2 linked regions of the Sphaerisporangium rubeum genome follow. Each later gene encodes a partner of the first gene's protein in a complex. Links are inferred from orthologs where the notes say so. Each region holds a gene or a part of one and is shown in the gene's direction. Other genes may lie near its edges.

Region 1 (8,202 bases):
GCACAGCGTCAGGGCGGCATCGCGGCGTTCATCGACGCCGAGCACGCTCTCGACCCTGAGTACGCGCGCAAGCTCGGGGTCGACACCGACGCTCTGCTGGTGTCGCAGCCCGACACCGGTGAGCAGGCCCTTGAGATCGCCGACATGCTGATCCGCTCCGGCGCGATCGACCTCGTCGTGATCGACTCGGTCGCGGCCCTCGTGCCGAAGGCCGAGATCGAGGGTGAGATGGGTGACAGCCACGTCGGCCTGCAGGCCCGGCTGATGTCCCAGGCGCTGCGCAAGGTCGCGGGTGCGCTCAACAACACCGGCACCACCGCGATCTTCATCAACCAGCTCCGCGAGAAGATCGGCGTCATGTTCGGCTCGCCGGAGACCACGACCGGCGGCAAGGCCCTCAAGTTCTACGCCTCGGTCCGTCTCGACGTCCGCCGCATCGAGACCCTCAAGGACGGCACCGAGCCCGTCGGCAACCGCACCCGCGTCAAGGTCGTCAAGAACAAGATGGCCCCGCCCTTCCGCCAGGCCGACTTCGACATCCTGTACGGCGTCGGCATCTCCCGCGAAGGCGGCCTGATCGACATGGGTGTCGAGCACGGCTTCGTCCGCAAGGCCGGCGCCTGGTACACCTACGAAGGCGACCAGCTCGGCCAGGGCAAGGAGAACGCTCGCAACTTCCTCAAGTCCAACCCCGACATCGCCAACGAGATCGAAAAGAAGATCAAGGAAAAGCTCGGCGTAGGCCCCCGCATCGACACCCCCGCCGAGCCCCAGGCCGCCGCCACCCCCCCGTCACCCCCCACCCGCGGCGCCAAGGCCCCCAAGCCCGGCGACGTCTGATCCGCCCCGCCTCCGGAGCTGACCCGGCATGCCCGCGGAAGACCCCACCCCCCGTCCCACCGGCCCTTTCTGGAACGACGGGGGTGAGTCTCCCGACCCCGAGCGCGTCCGCGGTGCCTCCACGGGCCGCAGGTCCGGCGGCCGTGGCCGCTCCACCGGTCGGGGGTCTGGCGGTCGTGATGGCTCGTCGGGCCGGGGGTTCGACGGTCCGGTGCCGGGGTCGGTGGCCGCGTCCGGGGCCGCAGCCGATCCGGCGGCGGTGGCGCGGAGCATCTGCCTGCGGTTGCTGACGCTCGCCCCCCGTACGCGGGCCGAGCTGGCGCAGGCGATGCGGAAGAGAAATGTTCCCGACGACGTGGCGGAGGCCGTGCTCGATCGGTACACCGAGGTCGGTCTGATCGATGACGAGGCGTACGCCGAGGCGTGGGTCAGTTCCCGGCACGCCGGCCGGGGCCTCGCGCGTCGAGCGCTGGCTTCTGAGCTGCGTAACCGTGGCGTCGCCGAGGAGACCGTCCGCGACGCCGTCGACCAGTTGGACCCCGGTCAGGAGCTGGAGACCGCTCGCCGCCTGGTCGCTCGCCGCCTCGCGTCCACCGCGGGCCTTGAGCCCGCGGCTCGCATCCGCCGCCTGGCAGGCATGCTCGCTCGCAAGGGCTACTCCGGCGGCATCGCCTACCGCGTCGTCCGCGAAGCCCTCGAGTCCGAGGGCCAGTCCACTGAGGACGACATGTTCGACGGCCTGGACTGACCTCCGGGGCTGATCAAAGGCGGCTGGATCGACCTGTCGGAGGTCGGCGACAGGTGAACGGGCCTACGGTGAGTGGTGTCAGAGGGAATGGAGAGCGGGGAGGAGTTCTTTCTGGGACCAGGTGAGGAAGTCTTCCTGGTGGTCGGCGCCTATCTGGACGAGGGCCACGTGGGTGAAGCTGGCGTCGGTGAATTCCTTGACGGCCTCGACAACGGGGCGGACGTCGGGGCCGCAGGGGACCTGAGCGGCGACGTCGTCCGGGCGGACGTAGTCGGCGTAGGCGGCGAAGTTGACCGGGGAGGGGAGTTCGGAGAGGACTTTCCAGCCTGCGGGGAACCATCGCCACAGACGGTGGGCCCGGGATCTGGCGGCTTCCTCGTCCTGGTCGTAGCAGATGGCGAGCTGGCCGTAGATCGGCTTGCCGTCACCGCCTGAGGTCTGGAAGCGGTCGACCAGGGTGGAGTCGGGCTGCACGGCCACCAGCGCGTCGCCGTACTCGGCGGCGAAGTCGACCGACTGCGGGCCGGAGGCGGCGATCGCCATGGGGATCTCACCCGGAGGCAGGTCGTACAGCTTGGCGGAGTCCACGGTGAAGTGGTCGCCGCGGTAGCTGACGTAGTCGCCGCCGAACAGCGCCTGGATGATCTCGATGGCCTCACCGAACATCTCGTGGCGGATGTTGACCGGGGGCCAGCCACGGCCGATGACGTGCTCGTTGAGGTTCTCACCCGCACCGAGCCCCAAGGTGAAACGGCCACCGGAGAGCGCGCCGATGGTCGCGGCCTTCTGCGCGACGACCGCGGGGTGATAGCGCATCGTCGGACAGGTGACGTAGGTCATCAGCGGGATCGACTCGGTGGCGTACGCGGCGGCGCCGAGCACCGACCAGGCGTAGGGGGAGTGGCCCATCTCTTCCAGCCAGGGGAAGTAGTGGTCGGAGATGACGGCGTAGTCGAACCCGGCACGCTCGGCGGCGACGACGTCCTCGACGAGCTGCCGCGGTGGCGTCTGCTCGCACATCATGGTGTATCCGATGCTGGCCATGGCAGCCCCCTACCCCTGTTCGAGTGATTTGCCCGGATGGCCGGAAAAATCTCCGGAATCGAGCACCGGTGCAGGGACCGCCGAGGCGCAGACAGCCACAGCCCTGCGGCAGGCGTCCGAAAAGGGGGGTACTCGGGGCCGTGCGGCTTCGGGGAAGGCGGTCGGAGTCGCGGTCTCCGTGGTCGCGTGGTCACGGTGTGCGGAGGGAACCTCCTATCTTTCCTGTCGGCCGGATTCTGTCCAGTTATCCGACAAAACCTGACTAATCAGGCAAGACGGGTCGCTAGCGGGTGCTCATCCGGCTGTCGTGAGTGGGACGGATCGTCTTGACGGGCGGACTTTGCTTGCTCGTTACCTCTCTGACGCTTAATCTCGACCACAGTGAGGAGTTACTCCGCGCAGTGCGGATTGCGATAACGGTTGACGTCGGACGATCTAGACCGATCACAACCAGTGGCCGGGTACTTCGGTGCCAGGACACTGGTCCATATTTGTCTGACCAGAATCGCCCGGCCGGGTCGTTCCGTCTGTGGGTGTGACCCTCGTGTGCTTGGTCGCGACGCGAGGAGGGGTGCACCCGCATGACGTCGACAATCGTGATCATGCTGGCGGTAGCCGTTGTCCTGCTGGCAGTCATCGCGATCGTCGCGTTGGTCGTGCTGATACGCCGGACCAGTGGTGACCGCGCGGCCCGGCACGATCCCCGTCCGGAACAGCTCGCCGAGGTGCAGGCCGAGCTGGAGCAGGCACGCCTCGAAGGCAGCCAGATCCGCGTCAAGGCCGAGAGCGACGCCGGTGAGGTGCTCCGCCGGGCCGAGGCCGCCGCCGAAGGCGCGCTGCGGATGCGCAAGGACGTCGAGGAGGAGACCCGCGTCCTGAAGAACGAGCTCAAGGAGCTCAGGTCCGACCTGGAACGCCGCGAGCACCGCCTGGCCGAGCGCGAGGAGCGCCTGGACGAGGAGGCCCGACGTCTCGCCGAGCGTGGCCGCGCGGTGACGGAGACCGAGGCCGAACTGGCCGGCCGCAGCCAGGCCCTCGACGAGATCGAGCACAAGCAGCGCGAGGTACTGGAAAGGGTCGCGGGGCTGACCGCCGACCAGGCCAAGGCCGAGCTGGTCATGACCATCGAGAACCAGGCCAAACGCGAGGCCGCTCTGCTGGTCCGCGAGATCGAGAGCGAGGCACGCAAGGAGGGGGAGAAGCGCGCCTGCAAGATCGTGACGCTAGCGGTGCAGCGGGTCGCCACCGAGCAGACCGCCGAGTCGGTGGTCAGCGTCCTCCATCTGCCCGGCGACGAGATGAAGGGCCGCATCATCGGCCGGGAAGGCCGCAACATCAGGGCCTTCGAGTCCACCACCGGCGTCAACCTGATCATCGACGACACCCCGGAAGCCGTGCTGCTGTCGTGTTTCGATCCGGTGCGCCGGGAGACCGCGCGCCTGACGCTGGAGAAGCTGGTGCTGGACGGCCGCATCCACCCCCAGCGCATCGAGGAGGCGTACGAGCGCAGCAAGGACGAGGTCAAGCACCTGTGCGTGCGGGCCGGCGAGGACGCGCTCGTCGAGCTCGGCATCACCGAGATGCACCCCGAACTCGTGACCCTGCTCGGCCAGCTCCGCTACCGCACCTCCTACGGTCAGAACGTGCTCAAGCACCTCATCGAGTCGGCGCACATCGCCGGCATCATGGCCAGCGAGCTGCGTCTGGACCCCATGCTGCTCAAGCGCTGCACGGTGCTGCACGACATCGGCAAGGCCCTCACCCACGAGGTCGAAGGCAGCCATGCGCTGATCGGCGCCGAGATCGCACGCAGGTACGGCGAGCACGAGGACGTGGTGCACGCCATCGAGGCCCACCACAACGAGGTGGAGGTCCGCACCGTCGAGGCCGTCCTCACCCAGGCCGCCGACGCCATCAGCGGCAGCCGCCCCGGCGCGCGCCGCGAGTCCCTGGAGGCGTACGTCAAACGGCTGGAGCGCCTTGAGGAGATCGCCCAGTCGTACGACGGCGTCGAGAAGGTCTTCGCGATGCAGGCCGGCCGGGAGATCAGGGTGATGGTGCGGCCGGACTCCATCGACGACATCCAGGCCCAGGTGATAGCCCGGGACGTCGCCAAGCAGGTGGAGGAGGAGCTGACCTACCCCGGCCAGATCCGCATCACGGTCGTCCGCGAGTCCCGCGCCACCGAGTTCGCCCGCTGACCCCCGAGCCGGCGGCCGCCGGACCCCTGGACCTTCGGACCACCGGACCCCGGGCCGGCGATCCACCGGCAGCCGGTGCACGGTGGCGCCTCAGGAGCGGAAGATTTGCTGGTAGAACGCCAGCTCCGCCGCCAGGACCGCGCTGCGGGTCTCGGCGCGGCGGAACTCGTGGCCCTCGCCGTCGAACGACAGGTACGCGCACGGCACCCCCCGCTCGGTGAGCGCCGACACGACGGCCTCGGCCTGCGCGGCCGGCACCACTGGATCGTTCCTGCCGTGCATCAGCAACATGGGGCACCGGAGACCGGCGAGGCGGGACATGGGCTCCCGGGAGGCGTACAGCAGAGGATCGGGTGGCCCGACCAGCCACTCGACGTACCGCGACTCGAAGTCGTGGGTCGACCCGGTGAACGCCTTGAGTGCCCCGGCCCCCGAGACCGACACACCTCCCCGGAAGACACCGGACGCGCAGCACGCCGCCATCGCCGTCCAGCCCCCCGCGCCTCGGCCCCGGATCGCGACCCGCTCGGGGTCGGCCAGCCCTTCGGTGACCAGCCACTCGGCGGCGGCCACGACGTCCTCGACGTCACCGGCCCCCCACCGGCCGCGCAGCCGGTCGCGGTAGGCCCGGCCGTACCCGGTGGAGCCGCCGTAGTTCACGTCGAGCACACCGATGCCGCGGCTGGTCAGGAACGCCTTGTGCGGGTCGAGCGCACCGATCGCACGCGCCGCGGGCCCGCCGTGCGCGAACACGACGTACGGCGCGGGACCACCGGTGGCCGGCACCGCCGGGTTGGCCGGGGGGTACACGATGGCGTGCACGACTCGGCCGTCCGGTCCGGTGATCTCCACCGGACGCGGCACCGGCATGTAGGCGGCCGGCGCGCCGACCGGCTCGCGGCGCAGGGTCTCCACCCGCCCCGTCGTGACGTCGACCCGCACGACCGACCGGGGCAGCGCGGGCCCGTACGCCACGCCGCACACCGTGGCGCCGTCGGCGGCGAGGCACGGCAGCCACCCGTCGAACGGGGTGGCGAGGTCGGTGAGCGTGCCGGTGGCGGGGTCGAGCACCCCGAGGCGCAGCTCTCCCCGGCCGCGCAGCACCGCGAGCCTGCCGTCGCCGAGCACGGCGTACGGCGCGCCGCCGAGCTCGGCGGACGCCTCCCCGAACTCCTCGCCGGCCGGGTACAGCGCGCGTGACCCGCCGGTCAGCGTGATCTCTTCGAGGTTCCACCAGCCGGAGCGGTCGGTCACGAAGTAGAGCGTGCCGTCGTCCTTCCAGCGCGGCGCGAGCACCGACTCGTCCCTGCCGCCGCGCACACACACCGGGTCGCCGCCGGAGAGCCGCACGACCCGCAGCTCCGTGCCGGTCCACGGCATCGACGGGTGGTCCCAGCAGACGTACGCCAGGTGCGTGCCGCCGGGGGAGACGACGGGGGAGGCGAAGAAGTCGTGGCCACCCACCCGGTGCCGCACCTCGCCGCCGTCCAGCGGGACGGACACGATGGAGCGGGTGACCTTGCCGTCCCCTGTGTGCCGCTCCTGGACGCACCAGATCTCGCCGTCGCGCACCACGGGGTCGGCGTAGCGCAGCCCGCACTCGACCTCGGGCTCGGGGGTGAGGGGCCTCGGATCGCCGCCGCCGTCCGGCAGCAGGTAGAGCCGCTGGTCGGCGTGGTTGGCGAACACCAGCCCAGCGCCGGGGGCCACGACATGGGACCGGCCGCCGTACTCGTGGACACGGGTGCGGACGTCCCACGGCGCCGGCAGCAGCTCGCGGCGGGTGCCGTCGGCGGCGACGTGGACGACGGTGCGCCGGCCGCCTTCGGCGGGACGGTCCTCCTCCCACCAGGTCAGCGCGCCGGCGACCGACGGATGACCGGGCCGCGTGGCGGCCCGCACCACGTCGGCGGTCGAGATCGGTGAGGGCCAGGCACCGGGTCGCCCTGGGGCGGGCTTGGGGGGCATAGCGGAATCCTGCCGGAAAACGCCGCGGCGCGTGCCCGTATCGGCACGGCTACCGGATCCGGCCACCGGTGCGGCACCGGACGGCCGGAGTGGTACGGCGGGAGCGACGGCATCGGAAAAGGGGTCCTTGGCAGGCGGGGCCTACTCCATGCCGGACCCCGGTGTGGCGCCGCCGACGCCGGCCGCCGCCGGCGCCGCCACCGGGCCCGCCGGAGTGCGGCGGCTGCGGCGGCTGCGGCGCTCCAGGCGGATCGCGACGTAGCCGAGCACCAGGTTGATCGCGATGTACACCAGCGAGATCACGATCGCGCTCGGGATGAGGTTGCCGAAGTTGGCCGGGATCTGCTTCAGGCCGAAGTTCAGCAGTTCCTCGTACGCGATGACCCAGCCGAGCGCGGTGTCCTTCAGCAGCACCACCATCTGGCTGACGATCGCCGGCATCATCGCGGTGGTGGCCTGCGGCAGCAGGATGAGCCGCATCACGCCGCCCTTGCGCAGCCCGATGGCGTACCCGGCCTCCGACTGGCCGCGCGGCACGGCGAGGATGCCGGCCCGGAACACCTCGGCGAGCACCGACCCGTTGTACAGGGTCAGGCCGATCACCACGGCCGCGAACGCCGGCACGTTGACGGTGTATCCGCTGGCCGTGGCCGGGAAGAACTGCACGAAGAAGATCAGCAGCAGCAGCGGGATGGCGCGGAAGAACTCCACCACCCAGCCCGACGGCACCCGGATCCAGGCGTGGTCCGACAGCCGGCCGAGCCCGAAGACCATGCCGAAGATCAGCGCGAGCACCGCCGACAGCGCGGCGGCCTGCACGGTCGCCAGCAGCCCCGGGATGATCTGGTTGGCCCAGACGTCCCCCCGCAGGAACGGCTCCCACAGCTTGCCCGCGAACTGTCCCTTGTCGGCCAGCCCGCGCACCACGATGTAACCGATGCCGAGGATCACCACGGCCGACACCAGCGTCAGCACGTTGTTACGCAGCCGCGCGCGGGGTCCCGGCACGTCGTACAGCACGCTCGACGTGCTCATCGGCTCACCGCCAGTCGCTTGGCCAGCCACCCGAACAGGTAGCCGGTGGGCAGGGTCAGGACCATGTATCCGAAGGCGAAGCCGATGAAGATCGGCAGGGTGCCGCCGTAGTCGTCGAACATCTGCCGCATCACCGAGGCCGCCTCGATGTACCCGGCCACGATCACGATGGTGGTGTTCTTGGTCAGCGCGATCAGGAGGCTGCCGAGCGGCGCGATGACCGACCGGAACGCCTGCGGCAGCACCACGAGCCGCAGGGACTGCGTGAAGGTCAGCCCGATGGCCCGCGCCGCCTCCGCCTGTCCGGCCGGGACGGTGTTGATGCCGGCCCGCAGCGACTCGCACACGAACGCCGCGGTGTAGGCG
Region 2 (5,695 bases), 640 kb from region 1 along the record:
TCAGATGGATCGGCGCCGGCCGTCCCTCGGCCGCGCCGGGGTCCAGCACGTCCTGGATCATGCGCATCAGGGAGGTCTTGCCGGCTCCCCACGGCCCTTTCACGCCGATCGTCAGCGGCGGCCTGGTGTCCGGGTGGCGGATGAACGCGGCGACGGCCTCGGCGTGCACCCGGTGGCCGAGCCGGTCGGTGATGGTCCACCGGTCGCCGGTGATCCGTGTCCGGGGCCGTACGGCGCGGTGCGCGGCGCGGCGGCGCCGCAGCGCGGCGGCCACCCTGGCGTGTTCGGCCGCGTCCAGCCGCGCCGCCGCCGCGTGCCGTACGGCGGGGTCGGTGAACGGCGCACGCTCTCCGAGCAGTCCCCAGGCGAGCAGTTCACGCACGGCCTCCTCCACCTCGGTGGCGGTCTCGGCCGTACGGGCCTCGTCGCCGGCGGCCGGCGGGTCTCCCCGGGTGAGCAGGTACGCGAGGTCGGGAGTGAGGGGTTCGTCGTCGTCGAGCAGCGTGGCGCGGCGCAGCAGCCGGCGCGCGTTCTCGCCGAGGTGGACGTCGTAGACGCGTCCCACCAGCTCGGTCGCCGACAGCGGCGGCACGGGGTCGCCGGTGACGGCGAGGCGGGCCAGAGCGGTGCCGAACGCCGGCCCGAGGTGCCGCGCCGGTCCGGGGGTCGCGGCGACGCCGATCAGCTCGCCTTCGCCGTACGTCAGCAGGTACGGCCGCCGGTCCGCGCCGAGCGCGGCGCAGCGCTCCTCGGCGTACCTGAACAGGTCGCCGACGGTGACGGTGCCGTCCCCGTCCAGATCGGCGGCGCCGGACAGGATGCCGTCGGCGAGGATCGCGGTGAGCGAGACCGTGCGGCCCGGCCGTTCCCCCGGCATGGTGGCGCTCGTGGTGAGGGCCGCGGCGGCGGACACCGGCTCGCCGCTGACCCGCAGCCGTCCCACGGTCTCGTGGGAACGGCCGCCGTCCACGGTGATCAGCCAGCCGAAGTCCACGACCAGCAGCAGCGCCGCGCCGTCGGACCGCTCGACGCGCCGCGCGAACTCCGCCATCAGCGCGCCGAACTCCCTGCGTCCCCACCCCGACTCGGTGGACCATCGCACCAGCAGCAGGTCACCGGGTTCCACCGCGTCGAGGAACGCCTCCACCCGCCGTTGTTCCTCGTCGCCGCACGCGGCGGTCCGCACGGTGTACCCCTCGGCGTCGAGCGCGTGCGCCAGCCTGCGCGCGGCGTGCTCGGGGCCGTCCTCGGGGTCGAGGAAGACCAGGGCCTTGCGGTTCCTGATGGCGGGTGCCGGCGGCGCGGTAACGATCATCGAGGTCATCGGCGTGCTCCCTGGGGCGCACTGCCGATGGTGTCAACGCCGCATGGCACCTCACTCCCGCCATGCCACTTCAAGAGCGGCTTTTTACCGAGATTTGCCCTCAAGCGTGCGCGACCACCATTGCTCGGTGACGCGCGTCCCGTAGGCGTCCACCTCATGCTCGTCGTCCAGCGCGAACCCGGCCGCCTCGTAGATCCGGCGCGCCGAGGTGAGGCCCGCGACGGTCATGAGGACGATCCGGGTGTGACCGGTGGCGCGCGCGAAGACGAGGCACTCCTCGACGAGCCGGGAGCCGATGCCCATGCCGCGCGCGGACGGCTCCACCAGCAGCAGGCGAAGCTGCGCGGTGCGTTCGTCCGGGCCGCGCACGCACATGACCGAGCCGGCGGGGACCCCGTCCACCTCGGCGATCCAGCACGCCTCGCGCCGCGGGTCACGGGAGGTGGCGTACTCGGCGACGATGGCGGCGATGTAGCCCTCCATGGTGACGTCCCACCCCTGCTCCTCGGCGTACAGCGCGCCGTGGCGCTGGACGATCCAGCCGAGGTCGCCGGGCCGCGGCGGCCGGATGACGTACGGCACGGCGCCGGGTGCGGGGGACAGCACGCGGCGGATGGTGTCCATGGCCGACAGCAGACGCTCGCGGTCCCCGGCGGTGAGCGGGCCGAGCAGGTCGCGCGCGGCGCCGGCGGCGGCCTCGTCGAGCACCTTGGACGCCGCGCGGCCCTCGGCGGTGAGCCGCACCACCTGCCGCCGCGCGTCGGAGGCCGAGCGCTCCCGGGTGACCAGCCCGCCGGACTCGAACCCGGCCAGCATCCTGCTGAGGTAGCCGGCGTCCAGACCGAGCCGCCGCCGCAGTTCCGCCGACGGAAGGTCCCCGTGGCCGTACAGCTCGAACAGCACTCTGGCCTCGGTCAGCGAGTACGGCGTGTCGTGCATGCCGGCCCCGAGCACCCCGATGATCCGGGTGTAGAAGCGGTTGAACGCGCGGACGCCGCCGATGAGCTCCTGCATCGTTTGCTCCGATCAACTGTTTCGTTGACTCAGTCAAACATAAAGCGCGTCGCCGTTCCAGGGCCCGCCTCCTGATCAGGCCTCAAGATCGGCGCGCGGTATCGTCGACCGCATGGAAGCGGGGAACGGCATGCTCTTCATCGGCGGATACACCCCCGGCACCGGTGGCTCGGGGACCGGGCTGACCGTCGTGCGGCGCGAGGGGAACGGCGAGTTGAAGGCACTCGCCGAGACCGCGGCGACCGGCCCGTCGTTCCTGGCCTTCCACCCGCGGCTGCCGATCGTGTACGCGGTGCTCGAATGCGAGGAAGGCGGGGTGGCGGCCTTCTCCGCCGACGCCGAGGGGCCGGCGCTGCTGGCGGAGGGACCGAGTGGCGGCTCCTACCCCTGCCACGTCGCCGTGGACCCCTCAGGCACGTGGCTGTCGGTCGCCAACTACGGCGACGGCACCGTGGCGGTGTTCCGGCTCGGCAGCTCCGGCCTGTTCGACGGCCGTCCGCACCTGTTCCCCGGCGAGGGTCACGGCGCCGACCCCGCGCGCCAGGCCGGCCCGCACGCGCACCAGTCGACGTTCGGCCCCGGCCGCACGCTGTACGCCACCGACCTCGGCACCGACCGGATCCGCCGCTTCACGACCGGCGCCGCGCCGGCGCCGCACCCGGACGGGCCGGTGATCATGCCGGCCGGCATGGGCCCGCGCCACATGGCACGCCGCGACGGCCGCTGGTACGTCGCCGGCGAGCTGGACGGGGCCATCCGGGTGTACGACGACGGGTGGCGCGAGCTCGGCGCGGTGCCGGCCACCGGGTCCGCCGGCCGCAACCTCGTGTCGCACATCGACCTTTCCCCCGACGGCCGGCACCTGTACGCCGCCAACCGCGGCCCCGACACGATCGCGGTGTTCGGTTTCACCGGTGACGGCGGCCTCACCCTCCTGGCGGAGGTAGGCTGCGGTGGACTGTGGCCGCGCCACTTCACGGTCGCCGGCGACCACATGTACGTCGCCAACCAGCGGTCCGACAACGTCGCCGTGCTCGCCTTGCACGACGGCGTTCCGGTGCCGACGGGTCTGGCGTTCGAGGTCGGCAGCCCCTCCTGCGTGTTGCCGGCACCGGTCTGACCGCCTGTCACATGCTGGTCTAGACCAATGTTGGCGGCTGCGGCACAATGCCATGGGCGGTGACGCCGGCGGATGGGGGGAATGCCTTTCCGACGGTGCCCGCCGGCAGCCATGACGCACAAGAAGTGTGACCGCAGACCCACATCGGGAGGAAACCCGCCATGCGTATCGGTGTACTGACTGGGGGCGGAGACTGCCCTGGCCTCAACGCGGTCATCCGTGCCGTCGTCCGCAAGGGCGTGAGCGTCTACGGGCACGAGTTCGTCGGGTTCCGGGACGGCTGGCGCGGCCCGCTCGAAGGCGAGACGATGCCGCTGGAGATCTCCAGCGTGCGCGGCATCCTGCCGCGCGGCGGCACCATCCTCGGCTCCTCGCGCACCAACCCCATCAAGATCGAGGGTGGTGTCGACCGCATCAAGGCCAACCTCGCCGAGTACGGCGTCGACGCGCTCATCGCGATCGGCGGCGAGGACACCCTGGGTGTCGCCAAGCAGCTGTACGACCGGGACGTGAAGGTCGTCGGCGTGCCGAAGACCATCGACAACGACCTCAACGCCACCGACTACACCTTCGGCTTCGACACCGCGGTCAACATCGCGACCGAGGCCATCGACCGGCTGCACACCACCGCCGAGTCCCACCACCGCGCGCTGATCTGCGAGGTCATGGGCCGTCACGCGGGCTGGATCGCGCTGCACGCCGGCATGGCGGGTGGCGCCAACGTCATCCTCATCCCGGAGAAGCCGTTCGACATCGACAAGGTCTGTGAGTACGTCGAGAGCCGCTTCAAGATCCGTTACTCGCCGATCATCGTGGTCGCCGAAGGCGCGCACCCGCTGGAGGGCCAGATGGCCCTGCAGACCGGTGAGCTCGACTCCTTCGGCCACGTCCGTCTCGGCGGCATCGGCGAGATGCTGGCCCAGGAGATCGAGAAGCGCACCGGCAAGGAGGCCCGCACCACCGTGCTCGGCCACGTGCAGCGCGGCGGCACCCCGAGCGCGTACGACCGCGTGCTCGCCACCCGCTTCGGCCTGCACGCCATCGACGCGGTGAACGACGGCGACTTCGGCAAGATGGTCGCGCTGCGCGGCACCGACATCGTCCGTGCGCGCCTTGAGGAGGCGACCGCCGAGCTCAAGACGGTCCCGGTGTCCCGGTACGAGGAGGCGGAGGTCTTCTTCGGCTGACAGACCGGCGTACGGTGAACGACGACGGCCCCGGCGACATCACGTCGCCGGGGCCGTCGTCGTCAGGTCAGCGCGAGGGGCCGCCGGAGTCGAACAGCGACGGACGGCGCGCGGGGGCCGCGGGGGCCTGAGGTGGAACGATCCCGGCGCGGCGCCGCTCGATGGACGCGAGCAGCGCGGCCTCGTTCTCGATCTCCTGACGTGAGGGCATCAGGGTGACGACGAGCAGCAGGCCGAGCGTCACCAGGCTGATGCCGATGAGCAGCGGCAGCAGGAAGCTCAGCGCGGTCGCGCCGCCGACGTCCGCGGCGGGCCCCGGCCACAGGCTGACGCTGAGCGAGAACATGCCGGTGTAGTGCATGCCGCACACCGCCACCCCCATGATGAGCGCGGCGGCCGTGGTGGCGACCAGGCCCTCGACCCGCAGGGTGAACCACAGCGCGGCGGTCGCGGCCACCACGGCGATGAGCACCGAGGCCGCGACGGTCACCACGTCGTAGTGCAGGTCGGCGGGGATGCGTATCGCGGACATGCCGAGGTAGTGCATCGCGGCCACGCCGAGCCCGGTGATCAGGCCCGCGCCGGCGAGGCGCGGGAAGTGCTCGCCGCCGCGGGCCGCGAGCAGCAGCCCGATCCCTACGATGACGACCGCGACGAACGCGGAGACGACGGTGAGCGGCACATCGTAGCGGATCGACGTGCCCGGCACGGAGAAGCCCATCATCGCGATGAAGTGCATGACCCAGATGCCGGTGCCGCCGATGGCCAGGGCCGCCGCGACGAGCCAGCGGGTCCGCGCGGCCCCCTCGGTCACGCGTGCGCGGGAGGCGAGCAGCAGGCCGAGCAGAGAACCGATGACGGACATGGCATAGGACAGCACGGGGATGAGCGCCCCGTGGGAGAAGTGGTCGATGTGGGACAAGCGTGCGCTCCTTGCGGGAAACGCGAACATGGTTCGTGTTACCTGGTCATAGTGGGACGTATCCCATCATCGCTGATGTGGCTGCCAGTATTCGGCGCATCACGACCTGATTGAAGACCTGACCGAAA

What was found. The genes of interacting proteins can lie anywhere in the genome.
Region 2: rny (region 1) and BJ992_RS20135 share a complex: the UniProt entries of both Bacillus subtilis proteins name them as parts of the possible RNA degradosome complex. The link is inferred for Sphaerisporangium rubeum from one-to-one orthologs.

The regions. Positions count from the first base shown.
Region 1 is NZ_JACHIU010000001.1:5,321,740-5,329,941, reverse strand. Bases 2,600-5,523 are described here. They hold rny (ribonuclease Y), read left to right. Parts: upstream 2,600-3,213; coding sequence 3,214-4,833; downstream 4,834-5,523. Other genes in these bases: BJ992_RS22660 (S9 family peptidase), read right to left, coding at 4,924-5,523; BJ992_RS22670 (TIGR03557 family F420-dependent LLM class oxidoreductase), read right to left, coding at 2,600-2,632. In the rest of the region: recombinase RecA, read left to right, coding at 1-840; recombination regulator RecX, read left to right, coding at 869-1,588; more of BJ992_RS22670, read right to left, coding at 1,667-2,599; more of BJ992_RS22660, read right to left, coding at 5,524-6,801; BJ992_RS22655 (amino acid ABC transporter permease), read right to left, coding at 6,943-7,836; BJ992_RS22650 (amino acid ABC transporter permease), read right to left, coding at 7,833-8,202. UniProt on the Bacillus subtilis protein: Endoribonuclease that initiates mRNA decay. Initiates the decay of all SAM-dependent riboswitches, such as yitJ riboswitch. Involved in processing of the gapA operon mRNA, it cleaves between cggR and gapA.
Region 2 is NZ_JACHIU010000001.1:4,684,009-4,689,703, reverse strand. The notes cover bases 2,707-5,632. They hold BJ992_RS20135 (6-phosphofructokinase), read left to right. Parts: upstream 2,707-3,619; coding sequence 3,620-4,645; downstream 4,646-5,632. Other genes in these bases: BJ992_RS20130 (MHYT domain-containing protein), read right to left, coding at 4,713-5,567; BJ992_RS20140 (lactonase family protein), read left to right, coding at 2,707-3,458. Also shown: BJ992_RS20150 (P-loop NTPase fold protein), read right to left, coding at 1-1,324; BJ992_RS20145 (bifunctional helix-turn-helix transcriptional regulator/GNAT family N-acetyltransferase), read right to left, coding at 1,409-2,338; more of BJ992_RS20140, read left to right, coding at 2,451-2,706. UniProt on the Bacillus subtilis protein: Catalyzes the phosphorylation of D-fructose 6-phosphate to fructose 1,6-bisphosphate by ATP, the first committing step of glycolysis.